Linked DNA regions of Alkalinema sp. FACHB-956. The protein of the gene in region 2 binds, or shares a complex with, the protein of the main gene of each other region. Links are inferred from orthologs where the notes say so. Each region holds a gene or a part of one and is shown on either strand. Other genes may lie near its edges.

What was found.
Region 1: the proteins of uvrA (region 2) and mfd are in contact, whole or in part, in a crystal structure (PDB 4DFC), measured with the Escherichia coli proteins. The link is inferred for Alkalinema sp. FACHB-956 from one-to-one orthologs.

The regions. Positions count from the first base shown.
Region 1 is NZ_JACJRC010000001.1:596,156-613,026, forward strand. The notes cover bases 6,404-10,462. They hold mfd (transcription-repair coupling factor), read right to left. Parts: upstream 10,150-10,462; coding sequence 6,604-10,149; downstream 6,404-6,603. Other genes in these bases: H6G21_RS02480 (Uma2 family endonuclease), read left to right, coding at 10,387-10,462. Also shown: H6G21_RS02450 (inositol monophosphatase family protein), read left to right, coding at 1-140; rplI (50S ribosomal protein L9), read left to right, coding at 301-759; purE (5-(carboxyamino)imidazole ribonucleotide mutase), read left to right, coding at 997-1,518; H6G21_RS02465 (tetratricopeptide repeat protein), read right to left, coding at 1,594-2,700; H6G21_RS02470 (AAA-like domain-containing protein), read right to left, coding at 2,803-6,363; more of H6G21_RS02480, read left to right, coding at 10,463-10,998; H6G21_RS02485 (2,3-bisphosphoglycerate-dependent phosphoglycerate mutase), read left to right, coding at 11,123-11,818; sds (solanesyl diphosphate synthase), read right to left, coding at 11,847-12,818; H6G21_RS02495 (S-layer homology domain-containing protein), read right to left, coding at 13,934-15,028; H6G21_RS02500 (Npun_F0494 family protein), read left to right, coding at 15,408-15,812; cobyric acid synthase CobQ, read left to right, coding at 15,889-16,871. UniProt on the Escherichia coli protein: Couples transcription and DNA repair by recognizing RNA polymerase (RNAP) stalled at DNA lesions. Mediates ATP-dependent release of RNAP and its truncated transcript from the DNA, and recruitment of nucleotide excision repair machinery to the damaged site.
Region 2 is NZ_JACJRC010000013.1:143,260-155,057, forward strand. What follows is about bases 6,250-9,869. They hold uvrA (excinuclease ABC subunit UvrA), read right to left. Parts: upstream 9,519-9,869; coding sequence 6,450-9,518; downstream 6,250-6,449. Other genes in these bases: H6G21_RS15115 (hypothetical protein), read left to right, coding at 6,250-6,369; H6G21_RS15125 (hypothetical protein), read right to left, coding at 9,610-9,869. Outside these bases: H6G21_RS15085 (nitrate reductase), read left to right, coding at 1-1,521; H6G21_RS15090 (phosphate-starvation-inducible PsiE family protein), read left to right, coding at 1,693-2,199; H6G21_RS15095 (nitrate reductase associated protein), read left to right, coding at 2,299-2,751; hemB (porphobilinogen synthase), read left to right, coding at 2,960-3,943; H6G21_RS15105 (nuclear transport factor 2 family protein), read left to right, coding at 4,076-4,486; H6G21_RS15110 (serine hydrolase), read left to right, coding at 4,501-5,736; more of H6G21_RS15115, read left to right, coding at 5,899-6,249; more of H6G21_RS15125, read right to left, coding at 9,870-11,790. UniProt on the Escherichia coli protein: The UvrABC repair system catalyzes the recognition and processing of DNA lesions. UvrA is an ATPase and a DNA-binding protein. A damage recognition complex composed of 2 UvrA and 2 UvrB subunits scans DNA for abnormalities.

The DNA.
Region 1 (16,871 bases), on a different replicon or contig from region 2:
GGAAATTTCTCGCCAAGGAGCCCGCCTTTCCCCTCCAGCCCGAAGAAAACTATGGATCCCACGCTTATCCCAGCCTGGTGGTCAGCCATCCAGACTTGCTAGCCATCTTTGAACCCCTAGTTCGCCAAGGACTTACATGATCGCCTCACATGCTCTCCGATCCACCTTTCACCAGAAGCTACCTTTCACCAGCCCCTTCCAAAAAGATCTCCTCTCTGGTATCCTTAGATATTTGGCTGCGAAAAATTGGCTTAGAGATTTCTCCGCAGAGACGGAAACAAGCGTTAAGTAGGAACGATCATGGCAAAACGGGTTCAAGTCGTCCTCACCAAGGACGTGAGCAAACTGGGCAAACTGGGTGATGTGGTGGATGTGGCCCCTGGCTACGCACGGAACTACCTCTTCCCCCAAAAGGTTGCCACCAACGTGACCCCCGGCATCCTCAAACAGGTTGAGCGCCGGAAGGAACTGGAGCGTCAGCGGCTAGCTGAACTGAAAGTAGAAGCTCTGAAGCAAAAAGAAGCCCTGGAAAAAGCAGGTACATTGTCGATCGCTAAACAAGTGGGCGAAAACGACGCAATCTTCGGAACGGTGACCAACCAAGAAATCGCTGAAGCGATCAAGGCTGCCGCCAGCATCGAACTCGATCGTCGGGATATCGATGTTCCTGAAGTCAAAAAACTGGGCGAATACAACGCTGAAATCAAACTGCACCCCGAAGTATCTGTCTCCGTGGCCTTTGCAGTGGTTGCAGCGTAACCATTCGGAATGATTACGGACTCCGGCGATCGTTCATGGATCAATTAGTCAGCCCGTGGCTTAGCCATCTGCTGCTAGGCTAAGCACCCCGAAGGAAGCCGGAATCCAGTTCGTTGAGATTTAATTTTGCTTGGAGACTCCCCTCAGTGTTCTTTACGATCGCTCAGGGGATTTTTCTTGTTCATGACAGGAAGACATGATAGGGAGACATTACAGGGAGAAACTATGACAAACCCGATGGAACCGCCGATCGTTGGCATCATTATGGGTAGCGATTCCGATTTGCCCACGATGCAAGCCGCGATCGCGGTGTGTGAAGAATTTGGCATTGCCCATGAAGTGGCGATCGTCTCAGCCCACCGTACCCCAGAGCGCATGGTGGAATACGCCCAAACTGCCCATACACGAGGGATTCAAGTCATTATTGCCGGAGCTGGGGGAGCTGCGCATTTGCCGGGGATGGTTGCCTCGCTGACGCCGTTGCCCGTGATTGGGGTACCCGTCATGACCCGCACCTTGCAGGGCGTGGATTCCCTCTATTCCATTGTGCAAATGCCAGCGGGCATTCCCGTGGCCACGGTGGCGATCGGCAATGCACGGAATGCAGGGTTACTCGCCGTGCGGATTCTAGCGACCCACGATGCAGCCCTACTGGAAAAAGTGCTGGCCTACCAGACCAGCCTGAAAGACATGGTCATGGAAAAACAAGCCAAACTGGATCAAGTCGGCTATCAGCAATACTTGCAGAACATGGCCTAGGCGATCGCACAGCATCGGAGGAGTGACGCTGAGCTGAAGTGCTGGGATTAAGTTACTGGGATTAAGTTACTGGGATTAAGCACTGGCTTGGGATTGCAACTTCCGCAACACCGCCGATCGATTCTTCAGGGCGATCTGGTCATCGGGGCGCAGTTCCAGCACCTTATCGTAACTTTTGAGAGCGGTTTCTAATTGGCCCAGGCTGACCAATAAGCCGCCTCGATTGTTCCAAGCCCGGAAATCTGTCGGTCGTAACTCGATCGCTCGGTCATAACTCACCAGAGCTTCCTCCAAGCGATTTAAGGTTTTTAGGATGACCCCTCGGTTGTACCAAGCCTCGTAATAGTTCGGTTGCAGATCGAGCGCCTTGTCAAAGCTGGCCAGAGCCGTTTCATAGTCCTCCAACCGCATACAGGAAAAGCCTTGGCCATACCAAGCCGAGGCATAGTCGGGATGGAGTTTAATGGCCTTCTGGTAGCAATCGATCGCGGGCTCGTGGCGGTTCATTTGCTTGAGGGCAAGGCCGCGATGGTACCAAATCACGGGATCTTCAATGTCGATCGCGAGGGCTTGGGCATAACTGGAAGCGGCGGCTTCATAGTCCCCCAAACAGAGCAATGCATTGCCCCGACCACTGAGGGCATCCGCATTGTCCGGTTTCATTTCCAAGGCCCGATTAAAGTGGGTAATGGCTCCTTCGTAGCGCCCCGTAGCGTAGAGCGCAGCCCCTTGCAGGTACCAGGCATCGGCGGATTGGGGATCCAAATCTAACGCTTTAGATAAGTAGGGAATCGCCTCTTCGTAGCGTTCGATCGTATAGAGCGAGAGGCCCAAACTGTAATGGGTGTTGGGATAGTTCGGTTGCAGTTGCAAGACGCGCTGAAAACTCAGAATCGCATCGGCATACTGGCCCGCCACATGGGCAATCCAACCCCGTTGGTACTGCAAGTAGGGCGACGAAGGGTGAGCCGTCAGCGCTTTGTTCAGGCAGGTCATGGCAGCTTCCTGCTGGCCCGCATTCAGCAAGGTGCTGGCTTTTTCGCTCCAGGCAATCAGGGAATCCGGGCGCGTTTCAAGCACTCGGTTGAATAATTCGATCGCAGCGGAATAATCGCCCTTTTGACTCAGGGCAAGGGCCTGTTCAAGGAGGCTTTCAGTGTTGACATCTTGCGTTTGCACCATAGCGCAGGAATGGGGTTTCGGAGATGGGAGGGCAACGTTATGGTGTAAGAATGCCCAAGTCTAGCCCAAAATTCGCAAGGCTCGACGATTCTGTGGGGCATCCTAGGGTTTCCTTGGGAACTGGCATAATTGGCGCTCCGGCTCTGTAAACTTAGGACTGGTTCGCAGATAACTTCTAACCCAGTTACAGGCTGTCTCCAATTCATCGAGGGCCTGAATCCTCGGCAAATCCCACAAAACCACCGTACTGTCGTCACTGCCAGACACTAAACGCTTCCCATCGGGCGTAAAGGCGAGGCTGGAAACAATTCCATGGTGCCCTGGTAAAGTTCTGAGTAACTGCCCACGGAGATTCCAGAGCTTAACCGTGTTATCGACCCCGGCGGTGGCGATCGTGCTGCCATCGGGACTGAACGCAATGCGAGTGATCCCTTGACTCTGGGTCACGACCGTTTGGATCAAACTGCCATCGAGTCGCCACAGTTTGAAGGTATCGTCGCGACTGGCGGACGCCACCATTTGACCATCGGGACTAAAGGCCACGCCCCAGACAGTCCCTTGTCCCCGTAGAGTGGCGATCGGTTTGCCGTCGATCGACCAGAGCTTGGCCGTCCCATCTTCACTAGCGGAAGCCAAGCGCTTACCATCGGGACTAAAGGCTAACTTCCAGATGCGTTCTTTGTGGGCCTTAATGCTGTGGAGCAATTGGCCAGCGATCGACCAGAATTTAATCATATTGTCATCCCCCGCAGACACAATCGTTTGACCATCGGGACTGATGGCAACGGCATAAATGCTGGCTGTGTGACCAGGAAACGATCGCAGCAAATGGATATGAGGATGATCGCGATCGCCCAAATTCCACAGGTGCACCTTGAGGCTATTCCCCACCGTAATCATCATTCGGCTATCTGGACTAAACGTAACACTCCGAAATCCAGAGTCCACGTTCTGCAACGTCTGGATGAGTCTCCCATCCGTGTGCCAAAGTTTGAGAGTATCATCACCACTCACCGTTGCAATCAGTTTGCCATTGGGGCTAGTTGCCAATTCCCAAACGATGTCTTGATGGCCATTCATTGGAGTCAACAAATATTGATTGCGTCGCCAGAGTTTGACCAACGTATCATCGCTGGCCGATGCCGCCATCAAACCATTCGCACTGAGAGACACATCCCGAATCACCGCATTGTGTTGCTTAAGATTGCGGATAAAGGTGCCATCGGATTTCCAAATTTTGACCCAATTATCAGTACCACTGGTAGCAATGTATTCCCCGTTGCGACTACAAGCCACGCCGAGCATAGGATGGTTACCTACTAGGGTTCTCACCAAGGTGCCATCGGCTCGCCAGATTTTTGCAGTCCGATCGCCACTGGCAGAAACAAACAAATTTGATGCTTGGCATAACGCAATATCCCACACCGCATTTTGGTGATCGGTTTGGGTTTTGAGTAGTTTTCCATCCACCGTCCAAAACCGCACCGTGCGATCGACCCCAACCGAAACGAGGTACTGACTATTCGCACTAAAAGCTACCCCCCAAACCGATTTTTGGTTGCCGCGTAGCGTGGCTTTTAAGGTTCCGTCAAGGTGCCAAATTTTAATGGTGCTATCGCCACTGGCGGAGGCCAGCAACTGCCCATTGGGACTGAAGGCGACCCCCCACACGGGGGCTGGATGCCCTTGGATGGTTTTTACCAAGGTGCCATCTACACGCCAAAGGTTGATTGTGCCATCTAAGCCTCCGGTCACGAGGTACTGGCTATCTGGCCCAAAGGCGAGACGATGGATCGTGGCTGAATGAGGCAATGTGTTGAGAAGCGTGCCATCTTGCCGCCAAATTTTGACCGTTTTATCGTTACTACCCGTAGCAATCAACTGTCCGTCGGGACTGATATCTACCGCCAACACGCCCCCTTGGTGTCTCTGTAATTGATTGAATTCGTTAGTGTTATAGATGGCTTGCTGGAGGACGGTCTCTACTTGGGTCTGAATGGCGGGATCGATCGGCCCATCGTTAAGACGTTGCAGCTCTTGGAGCCGTAGCTTTGCCTTAATCGCATCGATCATGGCATCCAGTTGTCGATCGGAGGCAAACAACCCCTGGGAGGAGGAGGCGAGGGCTTTGACTTCGTTCAATTTGGCTTGGTAGGCATTCCCGATCGCTTGGCGGGACTGAAAGAATGCAGTGAGTCCTAAAATCGTGGAAATACAAAGTCCAGTGGTCATCGCTCCTAAAAAAGACTGCTGGAGTTTAGCGGCTTTGGTCACCGCGACTAATTCCGACTCCACAGCCTTAGCTCGGTCTGCTTCGAGGATCTGTTGCATTTCCCAGCGATCGTACTTTTCGCTTGCTGCCAGGAATTGATAATCCAAATCGCTTAAGCTCTGGGTTTGGCTCCATAGCTGGGCATCCATCAACGCTTGGCCGCGCAGCAGCCGAGACTCATCGGTTTGGCCAGAGGCCACCCAGTCACTCAAGGCTTTATCATAGGGGCGCAATTTACTGAGCTGTTGGCAAACCCAGGTGGTTGTGAATACCTGCTGATAAATTGGATTTTTGATCCGAAGGCGATTTTGCCGTTTTTCAACTAACCCCGTCAAAATTAATTCCGTTTCTTCCAGACTGCCTTCGATCGCTTTGCCTGCCACCCCTTGCCTTGGGTTTGTCCCATCCTCAGCGTCCAGAATGTGTTGATACAACCCTAGGAGGCGAGGCGCAGTTTGCGGCGTTTGCAGCAGGCGATCGCGAATGGTTTTCAGATGTTCCGGTTCATCCTGATTTTCCCAACGATCGAGGATTTGGCTTTGCACAACCTCATCTACCCAACGCTGTAAGCATTCATTACAGGAATTGACAGCCGATGCAAGTGTTGCGTCCTGGGAGAAATCCTGCATTGTGATGTAGTCGTAGGTTTTCATCAACTGACATAATTTCTGCGTTAGAAAGGGTTGGCCATTCGTCCAATCTAGGATGCGTTGCAGGATTGTCCCAGGGTCGGCAAATTCTGCTAGCCCTTGGAGTAAAGGATGGCATTCATCGAATTGAAACCCCTGAAGTTCGATCGCTTGACCAATATTAAAGGGCGTCCGCGATTTATCTGTAATTAGCTGACTCGGCGTCGTCACCCCAATCAAGCAAAAGGTGAGCCGTTGGTAATGGGGATTATCTGCCCGATGGTTATAACAATGACGAATCCAGGCAAAGAAATCATCCGTTGGAAAATTCAACCCCAGCACACTGTCAATTTCATCCATAAAAATGACAATGGGGCCATCAATACTGGGCAAAACAATCGTTTCAATTAAATCATTCAGACGAGTAATATTAGACAGGTGCTGCCGTTCCTGCCACCAGGGTGCTAAAGCAAAGGAAATCTGTAAGCGTTTCAGCAAATAAGCCGCGATCGCAGCATACCACTGGTCGATCGTAATGCGCTGTGTGCCAATTTCCGTCAGGTCGATCGTGGCACAATGTACACCCACAGCTTGTAGCCGCAGGGCAGTTTGCAACCGCAGACTGGACTTCCCCATCTGCCTTGCATTAAACACATAGCAGAAATTACACGTTTTCAGAGCATGGAATAAAGTATCATCCGCCTGTCGATACACATAGGTCGAAGCATCTGGAGGAAGACTGCCACCAACTTGATAGGGCATGGGGCTTGCAGAAGATTTTCAATCTATTTATATTAAAAATCATAGGTTGAAAATCAGAGAAATGTTGCTATTTTTGCAAAATTTCCTAGGAAATTGAGATTCAATCAAACTGATACTCAGTTAAACTGATACTCAGTCAATTGATTCAGTCAATTTTATAGTGACAACCCATTGCGAATCCTTGACAACTATTCGATAGATTCACAACGGGTTCGTAACGAGTTCGCGATAGCTTGGGCACTAGTTCGTCTGGAGAGAGGTATCCGATGACGGAGTCCCGATCGAACCCTGCCCCGCTTCCGGCAGCGCACCCTTCATTTGGTTCAGCCAGTTGGTTAAATGTTCCAATTGCTGATCCGCTTTCAGCGTCCCTAACCCCCGCACAGTCACCTTCCCAGGCTGATAGACAAAGCGGCTGTGCAAATGATTCGGTAAATTCTCCTTGAGCAAATTCCAAGCCGGTTCTTCCATCGGCGTTTCCAACACCACATGTTGTTTACCTTCCGGTTTAATGCGGGAGAACCCAAGGGTGCGGGCAATTTGTTTCAGTTCCATCACCCGCAACAACTGTTGAGCCGCAACGGGAATTTGCCCATAGCGATCGACCCAATCAGCCGCAATTTCTGCCAGTTCTTTCTTACCCGCCGCCGTGGACACCGCTCGATAAGCGGCCATTTTTTGATCCGCATCGGCAATGTAATCCGCAGGAATAAACGCCGTCAGGCTGAGGTCAATCTGCGTATCATCAACCTTAGGAATTTCCTGCCCGCGAATTTCCCGAATGGCTTCATCCAGCATTTCCATATACAGGTCAAAGCCGATCGCATCCATTTGTCCCGACTGTTCCGCCCCCAGCAGGTTACCCACCCCGCGAATTTCCATATCCCGCATCGCCAATTGGTAGCCCGACCCCAGCTGTGTGTATTCCTGGAGTGCCCGGAGCCGTTGGCGCGCGGTATCGGTCAGTTCCTTCTGGCGGGGATAGAACAGCCAAGCATGGGCTTGAATTCCGGCCCGTCCCACCCGGCCCCGCAACTGATACAACTGCGCCAAGCCAAATAGTTGGGCATCTTCAATCAAAATCGTATTGACACGGGGAATATCCAGCCCCGATTCCACGATCGTTGTACACACCAGAATATCCGCCTCCGCTTGGCTAAAAGCCAGCATCGTCGCTTCCAATTCCGCATCCATCATTTGCCCATGGGCGATCGCGATGCGGGCACTGGGAATCATTTCGCGAATTTTAGCGGAAATTTCCTCAATCCCTTCAATACGCGGCACAACATAAAAAATTTGGCCACCCCGATCGAGTTCCTGGCGCAGGGCCGATCGAATAATTTCCGGATCGTAGGGAGACAGATGGGTTTTAATCGGACGCCGGGAAGGCGGTGGTGTGGTAATGAGGCTCATCTCCCGCACACCAGAGAGTGACATATACAGGGTTCTAGGAATCGGCGTTGCACTCAGCGTTAAGACATCAATCTGGGTTCGCAGTGATTTAATTTTTTCCTTTTGATTGACTCCAAACCGTTGTTCTTCATCAATCACCAGCAATCCTAAATCTCTAAACCCAACATTTTTCCCCAGCAACTGATGGGTACCAACCACGATATCCATTTCGCCCGTACCCATGCGTTGGATAATGTCCTTCTTCTCGTTGGTGGTCTTGAAGCGGTTGAGCAAGCCAATTTTTATCGGATAGGGCGCAAACCGTTCCTTCAGGGTGTGGTAATGCTGTTGGGTCAAAATCGTTGTAGGAGCCAACAGCGCCACCTGTTTACCGGACGTAACCGCTTTGAAAATAGCTCGAATAGCCACTTCCGTTTTGCCAAAACCGACATCCCCGCAGACCAAGCGATCCATCGGTCGATCGCTTTCCATGTCCTGCTTAACATCCTGCACCGCTTTGAGCTGATCCGGCGTAGGCTGGTAGGGGAAAGATTCCTCCATTTCCAATTGCCAAGGGCTATCATCCGGGTAGGCAAAGCCCTGCTGTTGGGCTCGCTGGGCGTAGAGTTGCAGCAAGTCCACCGCCACTTTCTTGATGGCCTTCTTAACTTTGCTCTTAGTTTTCTCCCAGGCTTTGCTGGACATTTTATTCAATTCCGGTTTACGATCACCCGCTGGCCGGAATCGCGATAACGCACCGACTTGGTCTGCCGCAACCCGCAGCGTACCATCGGCGTATTGCAACACGAGATATTCCCGTGTCTCACCATTGATCGTCAGGCTTTCCAGTTTGATAAATTTACCAATCCCGTGGTTCTTATGCACCACATAATCATTGGGTTGTAATTTATTCGGATCAACCTGTTTCGAGGTAGCCTGTCGGCGTTTGCGAATATAAGTCGGTGTGGTTAACGTATGTTGCCCAAAGAATTCCCGATCGGTCACCACCACCGCCCGAAACGTCGGCAAAATAAAGCCTTCCAGTTCTGCCAAACCGGAATATTTCAGCCCGATCGGGGTGCGATAGGTAATCAGTTTATCGATCGCGGGAAAGTCCTTGGGATTGGGAATAAACTGAGCCGGACAGTCGTGTTCCTGTAGCAATGCGACCGATCGTGAGGGTTGCGCTGAAACCAACCAAATAGCAAACCCTTTCTCCCGTTCTCCCCGCAGAATTTCCGCCAGTTTGCCAAATTGGTGGGGTACCGCCGGAATCGGACGACTGGAGAGATTCAAACCACTGTTGACTTCCGCAATTTCCGTTAGGTAAATGCGATCGAAAATTTCCGTTTGCGCGATCGTCTCTGTGAAATGGCGATGGGTCGCAGGCATAGCCTCGGGTTGACCTAGCTCGTCCCAATGTTCCTGCACATGCTCGAACCAGCGTTCGCTATGGGCCGCAGCCATTTCCACTTCATCCAGGGCAATGATCGTGCTATCCGGGAGATAATCCAGTAAGGAAGCGGGTTGTTCAAAAGCAAGGCCCAAAAAGCGGCGCAATCCTTCGATCGGGATGCCTTGTTCCAGCTGTTCCCAATCCTCTTCATTCAAATAGGTTTGCAACAACCGACAGTTCTCATCGGAAAGCGCAGTTTGAATAATCGGACTAAAACTGGTGGGCGTGAGAACTAAACGATCGAGGCGATCGAGCGATCGTTGCGTAGCCGGATCAAATTCCCGCAATTGCTCCAATTCATCACCGAATAAATCCAAGCGCACGGGCAATTCTGCGGACACCGGAAACACATCAATAATGTCCCCCCGTTGGCTCCACTGCCCTTCACTTTCCACGAGCGCAACTTTTTCATAACCCAATCGTGCCAATTGTCGTCCCAGTATTGACGATTTGATTTCTGCACCTTTCTCCACAGTAATGCTGTAAGGCGCAAAAGCCTCTACCGGCGGCAAGTGGGGTTGCAATGCCCGTTCCGTTGTGACGATCGCAAAGCGAGAAGCATTGTTTGCGGTTTCGGGACTGTTGGCGATCGTAGTTGCACGAGCCACTAAATCCGCAATCACCTGTAACTGTCCCCAGACCATTTCCGCTTCGGGGTCAAAGGGTTCGTAGGGCGACGTTTCGGAGGTGGGATAGAAGTGCACCGTTTGCCAACCCATAGCTTCCAATTGGGCCGCCCAACGTCCCGCCTCTTCCAGCGTGGCAGTAATGACGAGCAAAGGACGATTAGCAGCCTGCGCCAAGGTGGAACTAACAATGCCCTTGGGTAGCCGTGCCAGTCCAGATAAATGGAGAACCTGCTGTTGCGCCAGTTTGCTTAACAGTTCTCCAGTAATGGGGAGTTTGCCAAGGGTGCGAGTTACCGATGAGAAAGCCATACGTTATAGCCGAAGGTCAACAGCAGAATAGTTTCTGATCTTGACATAGTTTTGACCGATCGGGGATGGGAACCCCAATGTTTTCAGACTGTAAACCGCCATCCCCACCCTGGGTCACAGAAAACCCTGTCATACTTAAAATAGGGCAACTCAGGTCTGGTGTAGCAAGGAAGGTTTGAAGCGACTGGTTAGAAAATTGGCAGTCAACTCAGCAGTACTGTATTGGAGGCTTGGTTCATGACGATGACGACTTCTTCTGTACAAGGGAAAAGTAACTCAACCCAAAAACTCACGCTAGAGGATTTTCTGAACTACCACGATGGCACAGATAACCGTTACGAATTGGTGGATGGGGAGCTAAAGCTGATGTCTCTAGGATCGACGAAACATAGCAAAATTATTCGCTTCTTAGACCGAACATTAGAGGCTGAGATTGCTCGATCGCAACAACCTTGGATCGTCTTAGCAAGCTTGATGGGGGTTCAATCACCCCGAGGTCGTCGCTGGGATACTTGCCGGATTCCTGATCTGATGATTATGTCAGTGCAGCAATATGATGAAATGACCGATCTCCAAGCGGTAATTCCCCTCGATCAACCGTCTCCCTTGTTAGTCGTTGAAGTGGTCAGCGAATCTACCAAGTCCGAGGATTACCGATCGAAACATGCAGAATATTGTGTGCTGGAAATTGCGGAATATTGGATTGTTGATCCGATCGCCCAGCAGGTCACGGTTTGCGTCTTTGAGGACGGTGGCTACACGGATTATGTTTTTGCGGGGGATGCGGTCATTGTCTCGGCATTGTTGCCAGCATTGCAATTAACAGTCGCCCAAGTGTTAGCTGGTTAACGGTCAAGCCTCCAAACTTAGGGTAATGATGGGATGGGGCATGATGCAATGGCAGGAATTTGATCGCAAGGGCTTGATCGCAAGGGCTTGATCGTAAGGGTTCGATCGTAGGGTGAGGATTGCCATGGCTACCTTAATTTTGATTCGTCACGGCCAAAGCACTTGGAACGCCGCGAATAAATTTACCGGCTGGGTCGATGTCCCCCTGAGCAAACTGGGACGGTTAGAAGCCACCCAAGCCGCCTATAAACTACGCCAGTACAAAATTGATATTTGTTTCACCAGCTTATTGATCCGCGCGATCGAAACCGCCGTCATTTGCTTGACGGAATACCCCGAAGTTTGCGCAGGCAAAAGTCCCATCCTCAAACACGAGGCTGACGATCCCGATTGGCACGGCTGGAACCAGTATGAGGGCAATCCAGCGGATGAGTTGCCCATTTTTCCCAGTGCAGCCTTGGATGAACGCTACTACGGTACCCTGCAAGGCTTGAACAAAGCCGAAACGATCGAGAAATATGGAGTCGATCAGGTCAACACTTGGCGACGATCGTTTGCCACCCGTCCCCCGTCAGGCGAAAGCTTGCAAGACACCCTGGAACGCACCCTACCCTATTTCCAATCCCGTATCCTAGCCCACCTCACGCAGGGCGAAAATGTGCTGGTTGCAGCCCATGGGAATTCCCTCCGATCGATCATCATGAATCTCGATCGTTTAGATGAAACCGCTGTCACCGGTTTAGAACTGGCAACAGGGATTCCAATCGTCTATGAAATCGATCAGACGGGCCATGTGACGCATAAAACCGTCTTGACCTAATACAGCCTTGACCTAATACAGTCTTGACCTAATACAGCCGACTGAGTACAAACTCACAGAGGTTGAGCAATGCTTCCTTCGACTCCGATGCAGGAATCTCATTCAAACAGGCCATTGCAGCCTTGGCATTGTACTGCGCCAATTCCCGCGATCGGGCAATGCCATCGCTCGCGTTGACTAAATCAAGGGCCTGCTCTAGATCACCCTCTTCCGAAAATTCCCGCTCAATCAGCGTTTTCAGATAGGGCTTTTGTTCCATCGCAAACAGTACCGGAGCCGTCAAATTACCACTGCGCAGATCGGAACCCGCTGGCTTGCCTAGCCCTTCCGTCGAAGCGGTGAAATCCAGGATATCGTCCACAATCTGGAAGGCCAATCCCCAATGCTTGCCATAGTGGTAGAAGTTTTCCGCCTCTGCACTGGCGCGATCGCTCAAAATAGCAGCAGCCTTGGCACTGTTGGCAATCAGTGACGCCGTCTTGTAGTAGCTCTTTTGCAGATAGGTATCGAGGTCTAACTCCGTATCAAAGCGGTTCAACCCCTGCTGAATTTCGCCCTCGGCAAAGTCTTTAATCACTTCCGAGAGTAATTTCACCACTTCCAGATTATCCAGATTAGCCAAGTACCAGGAAGACTGGGCAAAGAGGAAATCCCCTGCGAGAACTGCAATCCGAGTCCCAAAGTTGGCATGTACCGTTGGAATCCCCCGTCGCAATTCCGACTCATCCACCACATCGTCATGGACAAGGCTAGCGGTATGGATCATTTCAGTGATTTCAGCTAACCGACGGTGGCGTTGGGTAATCTCTTGATTCCCCCGAGTTGCTCGAGAGACAAGGAGCACGATCGCGGGTCTTACCCGTTTCCCGCCTGCCCCAAACAAATGTTCCGCTGCCGCGTAGAGAATCGGATGCTGCGCACCAATCAACTGCTTCAAGTTCTCTGTCATGACAGAGAGGTCGGCTTCAACTGGGGCAAAAAGGGAGGCTACGGAAGTCATGAGTGCGAACCAGTGATGGCTAAAGGTTAAGAAACTTTACAGGTTCTGTAACTATTCTAAGCGATGGGGCAAGTCCATGGAATAGGGCGAGTCAGTTTGGAAAAATTTTCTAGAAAAAAATCTAAAAATTTTGAATTGTGGCTCAGTTTACACCACAATCCCCAAAAGCTTGTGCTACGCTAGATTCAAAGCATTCAACAACTGCATAGCTGACTGGAAAAATCAGGACAGCAGGGGCGCTTAGGTCAAAGCGGGTTTCGACCTTAAAACGGCTAGTGTCACGGCTAGAATTATTGCGATCGAGGTTTTTGCAGCAGAAATTGATGAATGTCAATTTCTTAAGCCACCCCAAGATTTCAGTGGGATTGTCCTGAACCGATCAAAGAGTTTGCGAAGCAACCCGTTTCGCGGTGAAAGACTCTTGACAGCAGTGACTGGAGTTGCTGGCTAGGCTCATGGAGCTTCTTTTCAATCGAGAGGAGGTTCTATGGGGCTATCTGCTATGCTCCGTAGCGACCTTGGATTGATACAGTGCTCGCCCTGTTGGATCTGATCGAGTTAGCTATTGCGGTTTGGCGAATTTTTCGACTCTAGCGACATGGACACATCGTCAGCATCTTTGCCATGGGATTTTTGCCCCTGGAAAAGTAACTGACCTTGTTTTGCATACTTTTTTGCCGATCTTTCAGATCCCGTTTGGCTTCTTTCCGCTTCTCCTCCCACACGTTATACCAGGTACTGCCATGATCGATCGTGTTCCGGTGCTAATTCCTCTGCTTGCTGCGGGCTACCTGTTGCTAGTCTATGGCCTGTTGACCGTAGTGCAGCGAAGACGAGTGTAAGTTGAGGGGGCTCAGCCCTCTTGACTAACGGTGTGAAATGGGGAGCGATCGTAAATATAGGCTTTCGGGCGGCTCAGTCTCCTTTGCTATCTGCGCAATTGTCTGAGTAATGATCTTTGTCTGAGTGATGATTCTGTTGTAAGGACTCGTGTCATTGCCGACGCAATTTTAGCCGATGTCATCGTAATAGGCTGGGGAATAGTCTAGCGATGCAATAGTCTAGCGATGCAATAGTCTGGCGATACTTATATATAGTCTAGCGATCGAAAAAGGCTAGGGCTTAATTTTGCCTTCCTTGATCAGCGCTTGATAAATATAAGTCGCTGCATCCGCACGGGTCGCCGGTTGATTCGGGGTCAGAGTGTTTTGGGACGTTCTCAACAGTCCTGCTGCTTCTGCTGCGGCAACTTTAGGAATCGCCCACTTGGGAATGTCCTGAACGTCACGGTACTTAGCAAGCACTTGCATTGGATCACCAGAAGGCGTTAAACCAAGCCCCGTAACGATCGCCACCAACATTTGAACCCGAGGAATCAGTTGATCGGGTTTGAATTGCTGTTTGGGATACCCGGTCATGAATCCCGCTTGGATGGATTCATCGATCGCAGTCGCTGCCCAATAATCTGGCTTGATATCTTGAAATTGAATCGCAGGCTTAGTTTTAGCTTTTTCAAACGCTTTTCCCAGAATCCCCGCAAATTCTGCGCGGGTAATGGGCTTATTGGGCTGAAAGCTACCATCCTTAAAGCCATCCAAAATCCCTCGACTGGAGAGGGCCGCAATCGGCTGCCTTGCCCAAAAGGTTTCGGGCACATCGGTAAAGGCTTTGGGTTTACCTGGGTTTTCTAAGCTAGGAACCAGCGTCGTCGCCGTTGGGGCTGCGGAGGGTTGAGGGGCAGAACTCGCGATCGCCTGAGGCGCATTGCCGAGTTGCCCATTGGCTAGCGGGTTGACTCCACTGTTCGAGATCCCAGCGGTTGGCGTCTGGGAATCAATCTCTGGACGGCGAGCTTGGGAGGATGCATCTTCGGTCGCAGGAGCCGTTGGGTCGATCGCGGCATTGGCATTTGCAGGCGGCTGAGTTGCACTGGGGGGCGATGAATTGATCGCAGACTCAGCTGAATTGCCCGTTGCGTTATCAGGCGCAGTCCCGTTGGCAAAAGGTGCGCCAGAAGTCAGGGCAGCAAAATCGATCGGGGATTGTTTCTGGTAAATGATCCAGAAAAAGATCGACCCAATCCCGACTAAAGCAACAAACAGTGCAATCAGTTCGTCCGATGTGAGGCGCTGACGATCGGTTGCTGGTGGAACATCGGTCTTGTCTGGCGGATTGGATGTTGGATTTTCTGTTGGGGGTAAATCAGTCATAGCTCAAACCACAAACCTGACAAACTGAAAACCTGACAAACTGAATTCGGGAACAGAATTGCATTGAATGAACGGCGTCTAGCAAACCGCTATTATTCAGCGAACCGTTATCCAGCAGCCCCTTCAAGGACTCCTACGAAATAGGCAAACCGTAGACTGGTAAAACAACCGGGATGGTGACTATCCTAAACGACCATCCTGTTTATCAAGCAGATTGTGCGGAAACTGTTAATAATTGAGCCAAATCAACGCATCCCCAACTACAACCGTCAATCTTGATCTAAACGGGATTGAGCAACGTTGAGGCGGGGGGAGGCCACAGGACGGGATAGAGCAGGTTAGGATGTAAATAAATCTTTATCTGATTGCAGTGTGGTTTATGGCGATCGCGACTTCCCGCTCTTCTATGCGCTATCCCCAACGGACGCTCGATCGAGCAGAACGGGCCGTCCGCTGTGCACCCTTTCGGTTATCGCTCTACCAGACCATGATTATCCGCAGTGTTGATCTAGCGGAAATCAGTGGACGATCGGGGGTTGACCATGGCTATGTGCGTAAACCCATGACGGAATTATTAGTCGAAGCCGAACTGTTGTGGCTGATTCAAGTGGGACTGCTGCGTCGCGAAGTCGATGGCCAAGGCTTAACCAATAGTTTCCGGGTGACCCCCCTCGGACGCCAACTCGTAGACAAGTGGCATAATTTGGGCAAAGTAGAGCTATCAGCCACTTTCCGCGATCGCCTATACAATGCAGTGAGTCGCTGGCTGAGACTCCCCTTCTAAGGCATTGATTCCTTCTGTTGATTCCTTCTAAGGGTTGGACTGTCTGCCACCTTCACAGTTTCCCGGAGATGCGTTCATGAAAGCCATCATGGTTGTGGGCACAACGTCCCATGCAGGCAAATCACTCATTACAACGGCTCTATGCCGCATCTTAGCCCGACGGGGTTGGCGCGTTGCCCCGTTTAAAGGCCAAAACATGGCCCTCAATTCCTATGTCACGGCGGGCGGAGGGGAAATTGGCCATGCCCAAGCCGTACAAGCCTGGGCAGCGGGAACCAATCCTTGGGTGGAAATGAATCCCATTTTGCTCAAGCCCCAAGGCGACATGACCTCGCAAGTCATCCTCAAGGGCAAAGCTGTGGGTCGGGTCAGTGCAGCCGATTATTATGAGCAGTTTTTTGACACGGGTTGGCAGGCGATCGAAGAGTCTCTGCGGCGATTATCCGAAGAGTTTGATTTTCTGGTTTGCGAAGGGGCAGGCAGTCCAGCGGAAATTAACCTCAAGCACCGCGACCTGACGAACATGCGGGTCGCCAAATACCTTCAGGCACCCACATTACTCGTGGCCGATATCGATCGGGGTGGGGTCTTTGCCCATATTGTTGGCACATTGGAACTACTGGATCCCGATGAACGAGATCTCATTACGGGGTTTGTGATTAATAAATTCCGAGGTCATCGAGAATTATTGCAACCTGGAATTGATTGGTTAGAACAACGCACCGGAATTCCGGTAGTCGGGGTCATTCCTTGGTTAGAGGAAGCTTTTCCTGCCGAAGATTCCCTCAGCTTGTTCGATCGACGGCAAAGTCCCAACAAAAATGACATTAATATTACGGTGATTCGGTTACCCCGAATTTCCAATTTCACGGATTTCGATCCCCTGGAATCGGAACCCTCGGTCACTGTTCGCTATGTGGGCCTGAAAGGCACCCTCGGCCATCCCGATGCAGTCATCCTACCCGGTTCAAAAACCACGATCCCCGATCTGATTGCGCTGCACAAGTCCGGCATGATTGAGCAAATTCAAGAATATGTGGCCGCAGGCGGAACAGTGAT
Region 2 (11,798 bases):
GCCATTCAACCCGAATTTATTCAGCAGCACACCACGGGTTTCGCAGATTACGAAGCGGTCGTACAGCACTATCCGCCGGAGGTAGTAGCGCAACGCTGCGGTATTAGCGTGGAAGACCTGGAAACAGCGGCGCGCTACTGGCAGCAGGCCGATCGGGTCCTGTCCATGTGGTCGATGGGTGTCAATCAATCCAGCGAAGGCACCGCCAAAGTTCGCGCCATTATCAACCTGCACCTACTGACGGGGCAAATCGGTAAACCGGGGGCGGGGCCTTTCTCCCTCACAGGCCAACCCAACGCCATGGGCGGTCGGGAAGCGGGGGGGCTGTCCCATCTCCTACCGGGCTACCGCTTTGTCACCAATCCGGAGCATCGATCGGAGATTGAGCAGGCTTGGGGTTTACCGGCGGGACGCATTGCCCCCACACCGGGACGCACAGCATGGCAGATGATTGAAGGGCTGGAGCGGGGCGAGGTGGGACTATTCTGGGTGGCGGCGACCAATCCAGCGGTCAGTATGCCGGACTTGGAACGCACCAAAGCGGCTATGCTCAAATCCCCGTTCACGGTCTACCAGGACTGCTACTACCCCACGGAAATGGCGGATTACGCCCACGTTTTGCTGCCCACGACCCAATGGAGCGAAAAAGCGGGGGTCATGACCAATTCCGAGCGGCGCTTGACCTTCTGTCCGGCCTTTCGGGTGGCACCGGGGGAATCGCGCACGGATTGGGTGATTTTCGCGGAGGTGGGTCGGCGTTTGGGATTTGGCCGCTACTTTGCCTTTAACCACGCTGGGGAAGTCTTTGCTGAATTTGCCCATCTGACCCAAGGGCGACCCTGCGATCTGTCGGGCCTTAGCCATGCTTACCTGGTGGAACATGGCCCCACCCAATGGCCCCACCCTGCGCCCCAGTGCCAGATGAGCGATCGCCCGGCGGCTGGGGCAGACCTACCCCAGGATTCCCGAACTGACCAGACCGATGCAGCCAAACGGCTCTACACCGATTTGCGCTTCCATACCCCCGATGGTCGTGCCCGCTTTGCCGCCTACCATTCCCGTGGCTTAGCGGAACCCCCCGACGATCGCTATCCCTTTGTGCTAACGACGGGACGGCTCTATGGCCATTGGCACACCCAGGCAAGGACGGGCCGCATTGATAAGATTCGTAAAATGCATCCCAATCCCTTTATTGAAATTCACCCCAGGGATGCAGCAAAGTTGGGGGTGCAAGAGGGCGATTGGCTGGAGGTGCGATCGCGGCGGGGCAGTTCCCGGTTTCCGGCGGTGGTGACTAAGAAAATTGCACCGGGAACGGTGTTTGTGCCCATGCACTGGGGGGCAATCTGGGCGGACAATGCCGAGGCCAACGCCCTCACCCATCCTGCCGCCTGTCCCGACTCCAAGCAGCCGGAACTGAAAGCCTGTGCGGTGCAATTAGTCCGCATTTCCTGCGCGATCGACCCCACGGAGACGCCCAGCACCCTGTTTACTAAACTGGCTGCACTGTTGGCGGTCTAGGGGGCAGCGGAACCAGTAGGCTATCTTGGGAGTTCAATCCAACTTATAGATTTTTGCAAGGAACAGTAGCGAGATAATCTAATGCAATCTATGAGTTGAGTATATTTACTCGTTGCTCTCTGGTTCAGTATGCTCTCTTATGGAAGCTTGTGGAACCTAGGAGGCAGCAGCATGAAAGCCCTTTGGCGATTTTTGCGCAGAAGTTGGAATGATGATATCTTTCTCAATCGATTGGGACGGGTCGAAACGTTAGTGTCCAAGGTGCTGTCGATCGGGATGTTGGTGCTGATCCTGATGGCGGTTTATGAGCTGGGCCACTATATGTCCGTGGAAATTCAGGGACTGTTTTTCCCCGCGCCCAACACCGTTCCTACTGACGATCCCGCTCAGGTTAAAAAGTTTGGTAAGGCCCTATTCACCATTTTTGGGCTATTTCTGAATGTACTCATTGCCTTGGAAATTCTGGAAAATATTACGGCCTACCTGAAAAAGCACGTCGTCCAAGTCGAACTGGTGATCGTGACCTCGTTGATCGCAGTGGCTCGGAAAATCATTATTCTAGATTTAGAAAAGACTGGAGGCATCGATCTGCTCGCCCTAGCTGCCACGATTTTGGCGCTGTCAGCTGCCTACTGGGTGGTCAAAAATGTCAATCCTGGGAGTAATGGATCCCATTAATTGAGGGTGACAAAAAAGAGGGGCTGATCGATCGAGCCATCCTGTACCTATTAGATGCCTGTACCTATTAGCTCCTGTATCTATTGGATGAAGGTCACCATGAGTCAGTTTTTCCAGTTTGAGGCGGATTTTGTTGAATCCCTGCGCTGTATTCCCATGCAAGTTCGGTTCAAACTGGATACCTGTGGCGTCAAGCTTAAGCTTCATCAATGGAACCAGTTCACCCAAGCCGATCGGGAAGCCCTCGTAGAGATGCCCTGTCAATCCGCAGCAGAAATCCAACAGTACCACGATTTTCTACATCGGATGATTCAGGAACGAACGGGAGAAACGGCAACGGATTTACCTGTGGAGCAACATCCAGATTGGGAAATTGAAAATGCCATTCCAGATTCTGTAGTTGCTAAAGTCACAACAGAAAATACAACACTGGAGACAGTACAATGGGCAACACTTTCACCATTACAGCGATTTGCATTGATTAAACTGAGTCGATCGAACCATGAAAACAGTAATTTTATGCCTGCGATGCGCGAGTTTGGTTTGATTTGACTCAGCCTTAGTGACGCGATCGTGGGCTGTGTCTAAGCGATCTGTATTGCAACTGTTACGGGTGGCTGGGAGGCACGATCGGCGAGTGTGTCGGTGCAGGATGGGATTCGAGAAGACTTAATAAAACTTAAATCAGGTTAACAGGCGACAACTCAAGCTTTAGACTTTTAAGAAACCTGATTAAGTTAGCAACTCTTAGATTGACATCATGTTCCCAACTCATCGCCCTCGCCGCCTGCGTACCAGTGAATCGCTCCGTCGTATGGTGCGTGAAACTGTTCTGACCCCCAATGATTTGATCTATCCGCTGTTTGCAGTTCCCGGCGACAGCTTTGCCAAGGAAGTCAAATCCATGCCGGGAGTCTACCAACTGTCGGTGGATAAAATCGTTGAAGAAGCAAAAGAAGTTTACGACCTCGGGATTCCCGCCATTATTTTGTTTGGCATCCCAGCAGATAAGGATGTAGATGCGACGGGCGCATGGCACGACTGCGGCATTGTGCAAAAGGCCACGACTGCGGTTAAGGAAGCGGTGCCTGACCTGATCGTCATCAACGACACCTGCCTGTGCGAATACACCTCCCATGGACACTGTGGCTATCTGGGTAACGGTGACTTAATGGGGCGCGTGCTCAACGATCCCACCCTGGAACTGTTGAAAAAGGTAGCCGTCTCCCAAGCGAAGGCCGGAGCCGATATCATTGCACCGTCGGGGATGATGGACGGGTTTGTCAAGGCGATTCGGGAAGGGCTGGATGAAGCGGGTTTCCAGGATATTCCCATCATGTCCTACGCGGCTAAGTATGCTTCGGCCTACTATGGCCCCTTCCGGGATGCGGCGGAATCCACCCCACAGTTTGGCGATCGCCGCACCTACCAGATGGATCCGGGCAATGCTCGCGAGGCCGTTAAGGAAATTCTGCTGGATGTGGAAGAAGGGGCCGACATGCTGATGGTGAAGCCTGCGCTGTCCTATATGGACATCATCCACCGGGTCAAGGAAGCCAGCAATCTGCCCGTGGCGGCCTACAACGTGTCCGGCGAATATTCCATGGTTAAGGCGGCAGCGTTGAACGGTTGGGTGGATGAGCAACGGATTGTGTTGGAAACGCTGACCAGCTTCAAGCGATCGGGCGCAGACATGATCCTCACCTACCACGCGAAGGATGCAGCCCGTTGGATGCAGGGGTAATCGCTCAGTCATCCATGATGAGTTAACAGATTAACACAATGGATTCGATCCCCCCTTAAACCCTAGCCCCCTTAAAAAAGGGGGGCCTGGGTGGAGGACAATGCAAAATTTGCGGTTTAGGACTGGATGATCATGGTTGATTCACCAACGCCGATCGCGGTGGCTGAGATGGCTTTCCAACAGTTCTCCCAGGGGTTAGCCACGGGGGAGTGGCAAGGTTTTTTGGCGATGCTGACGGAGGATTTTACCTTCTGGTTTCCGATCGGTGCGTTTCAGGGCGAAAACGTTGGTAAAGCTAGGGCTGCGGAGTTTTTCCAGCTCGTTTCCCAGGTCTTTTCCCCTGGCCTCACGCTGACGATCGAACGGATGACCTACCGCACCACGCCCGATGGAGCAACGGTGGTCTTTGAAGTCCGATCGACGGGTTCCATGCTGGGGCATCCCTACAGCAATCAAGCCGCGATTTCCTTTGATGTACGAGGCCAACAAATCTGTGGCTACCGTGAGTATTTAGGGGTTTTGTATCAACTGCCAACCTCGTAGGGAAGGATTTGCCCATGCGTCCGTCGATTTTAGCGATCCTGATCAGTGCCCTCTGTTTGAATGCACCTGGTTTTGGTGTACGCCTCAGTTTTCCTCTGTCCATCACCCATCAGCCTATGACAGCCCAAGCTGCGCCTTCCCCGGCCACAGTCCTGGAAACCCTCTTCCGCAGTCCCACGATCGCTGCTGACCAATTTACAGACGCTTTTCTCCAACAAGTGCCCGTGGCGAAAGTGCAGCAAATTGTAGATCAACTGAAGCAGCAACTGGGGCCCTTGCAAGCAGTCCAAGGGGAACGATCGGACTTTACTGTGCAATTGGAAAAGGGCAGCATTCCCACCCAAATTGTCCTAACCCCCGATGGAAAAATTGCGGGGTTAATCTTCGGCGCACCCACACAAAATGTCGCCAGTTTAGACGCCGCGATCGCGCAGTTTAAAACGCTACCCGGACAGGTCAGCGTGTTAGTTCGGGAAGGCCAGACTACCAGGGCAGCGCTCAATCCGACCCAACCCCTGGCAGTGGGGTCTGCCTTTAAGCTGGCGGTTTTAGATCAGTTGCAAAGGCAAATTAAAGCCCAAAAACTGACCTGGCAAACCGTGGTTCCTCTGCAAGCGCAATACAAAAGTTTGCCTTCGGGAATGCTGCACACCTGGCCGGATGGGACTGGGTTAACGGTGGAGTCGTTAGCGGCGCTGATGATTTCCCAAAGTGATAACACCGCCACCGATCATTTAATTCATCACGTGGGTCGGGAAAAGATTGAAGCGATCGCCCCCCGCAATCAGCCCTTTCTAATGACGCGAGAACTGTTTCAACTGAAAAGCCCAAAAAATCGATCGCTTCTAGAACGCTATCGCAAAGGCGGCGTGAGTCAAAAACGCTCTATTCTAGGGGAACTGGCGACCCAGCCCTTACCAGAGGTTTCAGACTTTGCAGACACCAAACCCACAGCCTTGGAGGTCGAGTGGTTTTTCAGTGCAGAGGAATTGTGTCAGTTAATCGATCGGGTGTCCAATTTACCTTTGATGAGCATTAATCCTGGCATTGCTAGGACGGCAGACTGGCAACGAGTTACATTTAAAGGCGGGTCCGAACCAGGGGTTCTCAACTTTACGACAAAAGTCCAATCCAAAACGGGTAAACAATATTGTGTCGTCGCGACGTGGAATCACAATCAAGCCCTCGACGAGCCGCAATTGATTTCCCTCTACAGCAGTCTATTCAATGTATTAAAAAATAGTCCTTAACTCGGGATAACTACCCCTATGGGTAAGGTCATTGATCATGCAAATTCCTAAGATTAAATGAGTTGGCAATCGGAATCATCTTTTATTGCTACAGCAACAGCAAACCAACCAGAAAGATGATCGCTAACGTAGTCAAACAATTAATCTCTAGGAGATCATCCAATGACCGCACTCAAAACACTAGTTCATTTCCATGAAGTCCCCTCTGTACCTTGGATTGGGGGAGGAGATCCGGATATTTTCAGCAAATCCGGGCGTAAAACCAGAATGATCCTGGAAGCCAATGATTTGCGGGTTCGGGAAGATGGAAAAGCCCTCTTAGTTCGCCTGACCTACGATGTCAAGGAAATGCGAACCAATAATACCCATCTACGCTATGAAGGAGAGGTCAGTATTCCGGTACCGCTAGATTGGAATGCTAAGGTCTTGCAACTGGCCGATGTAACGGATTTCTATTTGCAAACAACGTTTGTCGGAGAGAATCATCAATGGAATGAAATTAATCTCAATACTCCTAATTCCTGCCTCCAAAGTGCCCGTGCGAAGGTAGACGGCCCAGGTAACGATGATCAGGGCAATGCTGCCTTGCAAGTCACGTTCCGGATTCCGGTACTCGTGGACGACGCTCATTAGATCCTTGCCGCGCTGTCTATGCTAGAGCAGTGAGATAGAGTCGTCAGGCGGTACAGAAAAGTTGCCTCTGCCCTCTATCCTCACTGTTTCTTACGTTCACTGTTGTCTTGGATCGTCTGTTGGATAGGATATTGCTCCAAAACAACTTTCAAATACTGGCCTGTATAGGATTCAGGGATCTGGGCCACTTCATCCGGCGTTCCCACCGCCACAACTTCGCCCCCCCGATCGCCCCCTTCTGGCCCCAGATCAATAATCCAATCGGAACACCGAATCACATCTAGGTTGTGTTCAATCATCAACACCGAATTACCCTTATCCACCAAGCGTTGCACAACATCCAGTAACTTGTGCACATCGTAAAACGATAAGCCCGTCGTCGGTTCATCGATCAGGTATAACGTCTTGCCCGTGGCTCGCCGCGACAATTCCGACGCTAGCTTCACCCGCTGCGCCTCCCCACCGGACAGCGTCGGAGCCGTTTGCCCAATTTTCATATAGCCCAAACCCACATCGTAGAGCGTTTGCAACCGCGTCGCCGCCTGGGGAATATTTTGGAAAAAGGCCAACGCTTCCTCCACCGTCATATCCAAAACATCGGAAATAGACTTGTCTTTAAATTTGACTTGCAACGTTTCCCGGTTGTAGCGCTTGCCTTTACACACTTCGCACTGCACATAGACATCGGGCAGAAAGTTCATTTCAATGACGTTCACGCCCTGTCCCGAGCAGCCTTCACAGCGTCCGCCTTTGACGTTAAACGAAAACTGCCCCGGTTTATAGCCCCGTGCCTTCGCTTCGATCGTCCCCGAAAAAACCTCCCGAATCACGTCAAACACCCCCGTATAGGTGGCAGGATTCGATCGTGGTGTGCGGCCAATGGGCGACTGGTCAATGACGATCGCCTTATCTAGGGTATCTAGCCCCAAAATCTTCTCAACCGCCTTGGGAAAGGGCACCTTATGGCCGAAGTGGTGCTGGATGGCGGGATGGAGCAGTTCATTGACCAGGGTGGACTTACCCGAGCCGGACACCCCCGTAATGCAAACCAATTTCCCCAAGGGAATTTCCACATTGATGTTGCGCAGATTGTTGCGAGTTGCCCCCTGAATCACCAGCGATCGGCCATTGCCTTCCCGCCGTTCCGCTGGCGTCGCAATCACCCGCCGCCCTGATAAATAGGCCCCCGTCAGCGAGTCTTCCGCCTGTAATAAATCCTCCACACTGCCCTGGGAGACAATGTGCCCCCCATGCACCCCCGCGCCGGGGCCAATATCAACTACGTAATCCGCTGCACGAATGGTTTCTTCATCGTGTTCCACAACAATTAAGGTATTACCTAAATCTCGTAATTTAGTCAGGGTGTTCAACAGTCGCGTATTGTCCCGCTGATGCAAACCAATACTCGGCTCATCCAGAACATACAACACACCCGTCAATCCTGAACCAATCTGCGTTGCCAAGCGAATCCGTTGCGCTTCCCCGCCGGACAGGGTCATCGCCGGTCGATCGAGGGTGAGATAGTCCAACCCCACATCCAGCAAAAACTGTAACCGTGCCCGAATTTCCCGCAGTACCAGATCAGCAATTTTGGCCTGTTTCTCCGTCAATTGCATATCATTGACCCGGCGCAGACATTCCCGAATGGATACCCCGGTTAAGTCATGGATGTGGTACTGCCCAATCCGCACGGCCAGCGCTTCCGGCTTGAGGCGATAGCCCTGACAGTCTTCGCAGGTTTGATCGATGAGGTATTGCTCTAACTTTTGCTTGTAAACATCGGAAGTCGTTTCTTGGTACTGCCGCTCCAGCATGGGCAATGCCCCTTCATAGCGACGATGGTAGCCCTTCGCTTCCCGATAGCGAGACTCCGTTTGTATCCAAATCGGTTCCGGCGATCCGTGGAGTAAAATGTCCTGCTGATCTTCCGTCAGCTTTTCCCAAGGAGTTTGAATATCAAATTCGTAGGCTTCTGCCACGCTGCACAGGAGCGACAGGTAGTAGGTGTTGTCCTTGTCTGACCAAGGCGCGATCGCGGCATAGACGGGCAGTTTAGGATTGGGAATGATTAAATCGGGGGAAAACTTGCGTAAACTTCCCAACCCATGGCAATTGGGGCAGGCTCCGTAGGGCGAGTTGAAGGAAAAGAGCCGAGGTGATAATTCCTCCATGACGGCACCATGTTCCGGACAGGCAAAGTTCTCCGAAAACACGAGATCAGCTAGGGGTTCCGCTAGGGGTTCCGCCACCTTGCCATAGCTGCCTCCAGCTTCCGCTGCCTTGAGATCGCTAGACTGTTGAGCCGTGGGCAGTTCTATAACATTGCTATCATTCTTCTTCTCATCTTGCAGAATGTTGATGACAGCAATTCCGCCGGAATGTTTTAAGCAAGTGCCCAGAGAATCGACTAAGCGTTCTTCAATTCCCGCTTTTTTGATTAACCGATCTACCACAATTTCAATGTCGTGGAATTTATTTTTTTCCAGTTCGATCGAATCACTGAGTTCCCGCACTTCACCATCAATCCGTACCCGTGCAAAGCCTTCCGACGCCAAGCTGGAAATTAATTTCTTATGGGTTCCTTTTTTGCCCCGCACGACGGGCGCGAGAATTTGAAACTTGGTGCGATCGGGTAATTCCATCACGCGATCGCACATTTGGTCGATCGCCTGGGGGGCAATGGAGCGATCGCATTCGGGACAATGGGGCGCACCGGCTCGGCCAAACAGCAAGCGCAGGTAATCGTAAATTTCCGTTACGGTTCCCACGGTGGAACGGGGATTGTGGGAGGTGGATTTTTGGTCGATGGAAATGGCCGGACTCAAGCCCTCGATCGCGTCCACATCCGGCTTATCCACCTGCCCCAAAAATTGCCGAGCATAGGCGCTCAACGATTCCACATAGCGCCGCTGACCCTCCGCAAAAATGGTGTCGAACGCGAGGGACGATTTTCCTGAGCCAGAGACCCCAGTGAAGACGACCAATTGCTCCCGTGGCAGTTCTAGGTCAATATTCTTCAGGTTATGCTGGCGTGCCCCCCGAATGCGGATGGTATTGGATGGATTGCTGCGAGAGCCGACACTGGGTAAGCGATCGCTAAGAACGCTTGCTGTATCAGGCTTGGAGGACTTACCAGGACGCTTCGCCATCGGGACACTGGGGGAAAAGGGCTTACTGATTCTATCGTTCTGAGATAGTGCATGGGTACCGCAGTCTAGAAATTTCCTCCGCCCTTGGTTCTTAACGCCCCGATCGATAGCAATCTAAATGGGCTTGGAGTTGTTGCTTGCGCTGGGCATAGCCCGGTTGCTGAGCGTTGGGATATTGGTCAATTAAGGTTTGAGCGGAAGTTATTTTTCCTGTTTGGGCATAGAGTTGCACAATGGCCTCTAGGTCATCCGGCGATCGCTCCGAAGCGGGAAGACTCATCCACACCTTGGCGGCACGATCGAGAAGAACCACAGCCGCCTGCCCTTGCCCCCGACCCAAATAAGCTCTGACGAGGCGAGGAGCTGTAAATAACAAGCTCCGGGGCGGATGGTATTGGGCAACCAAGGCGATCGCGGATTGGGCTGTGGAGAGATCCCCCACCGCAAGGGCTGCGATGATTAAGTTATCAATGTTCGTCTCCTTCAAAGCCGTTGTTGGAATGGTTTGAAAGGTGCTCCATGCAGGCAAAAGTTGCTGTTGATTGAGGAATTGCTGAACGATCGCCCCTAGCACAGCATTGGAAGCGGGTGCAGTCTTGGCCCACTGCACCGCAAGTTGGCGGGAAGCCTCGGCTGCATCTAGTTGCGCCATTTGCCCCTGGGCGATGGCAATGGCTCCGTAGGCTTGGGCACGGGTATCTAGTTCTTGGATGCCCGCCGCAATCGTGGCCGTTTTGGTCAGAATGGCTTGAGCTTGGGCCGGTTGACCGTTGCGGTGGAGCGTTGCTGCCACTTGGGCAAGTGTGGCGATCGCGGGAGAATACCCCGGATATTTGCGGGGAATACGCTCAGCAATGGCAACGGCTTTCTCCGGCTTAGCCGTTTCTGCATAGGCGATCGCCAACTGTTGCAAAAGGTCAATTCGCGCTTCAGGGTCAGATTTCAGTAATCGTTGAATCACCGGTTCAACGGCTTCTAAGAGATCCAGTTTCTGGGCGAGGGGTACCAGGCGAAAGCCTTTTGCATCAATACGGTTGAGGGGAATTAAACGAGTCATGGCCACCTTGACCTCTGAATCGTAGTCGTGCTCGCCCATTTGCCAGAATAAATAGGCGACATCTCGATTTTTCAACTGGGTCGCCACTTTAATCCATTGTTCGATCGCCTGGGAGGCATTTCTAGATTGATTGCGTTTACGAAATTCGCCAGCGACGGTGAGTAAATGATCAAATCTTCGATCGAGCGTATCTTTTTGTAATGCCTTAAAAACGCGATCGGGACTCCCGCCTGCCTTGAAATAATTTTGTAGGAATGGTGTTTCTTGATCTAATAATTCGTTCTGAATTGATTTCCAGGACTTATTAAATAATTGATCAGCAATTTGGGGTTGTTTCGCATTTTCATAGATTGCAATGACGTTGCCATAGATATGATCTTCAAAGTGAATATAGCCTTTCAGAATCGCCTCAAGATAGGGTTTAGCTTTGTCTAGGCGGTTGAGTTTCACATAACCAACGACCAGTTCAGGTTGTAACTTTTCTGGGTTTTGACCTTTAGCAAAACGATCGAAGAGGGCCAGGGCTTTTGCATGGTTGCCTGTGGCTTGGTAGGCTTGGGCTAAACGAAGAACCAGGGTCGGATTGGTTGCAGCGATCGTCGATTCAATTTTGGGGAGCCTCGCAGCAAGCGCCGCACTCTGGCCCAGATCGATCGCTGCCGTTAGTAATACAACGAAGCGACGCTGGTTCACTGGTTTTTTGAGTTCACTTTCCAGGGCACGATCTAGCAAAGCCGCAACTTGTTTGCCTTGCCCCAATTGTTGATAGTATTTCGCCAAGTTGGCAATCAAAACGTCTTGGTTCGGTTCATTGGTCAAGTTTTCAATTTTCGACGCCAGCCGATCGAAGGCGGCAACAAATTGACGAGTTTGGGCAGGAGGCAAATTCTGAAGGGCTTGTTCGACTTCTGCGATCGTAGGAGATTCGGGGGGGCGGGCATTGGGATTACTCACCAATAGCTGAAATAGGCGCAACCGAATGCTTTCATCAAAGTTAGCTGGTGCATTGGCGATCGCGGTCAGTTCGTCGAGTAACCGGGCTGTTGCGTTGATTGCTGTAGACTGGGGCAAGGGCTGGGCAGGATACCATTGTCGATTGGCTTGATCCGCAGAAACAATCGTTTGGCAACTGGCAGTTTGGGCTTGGGCCGCACGGAGAGGAGCCGCGATCGGAGCAAGGAGAACCAACGTGAGTAGGAAACGTAACAGGTTCATGGGCTATC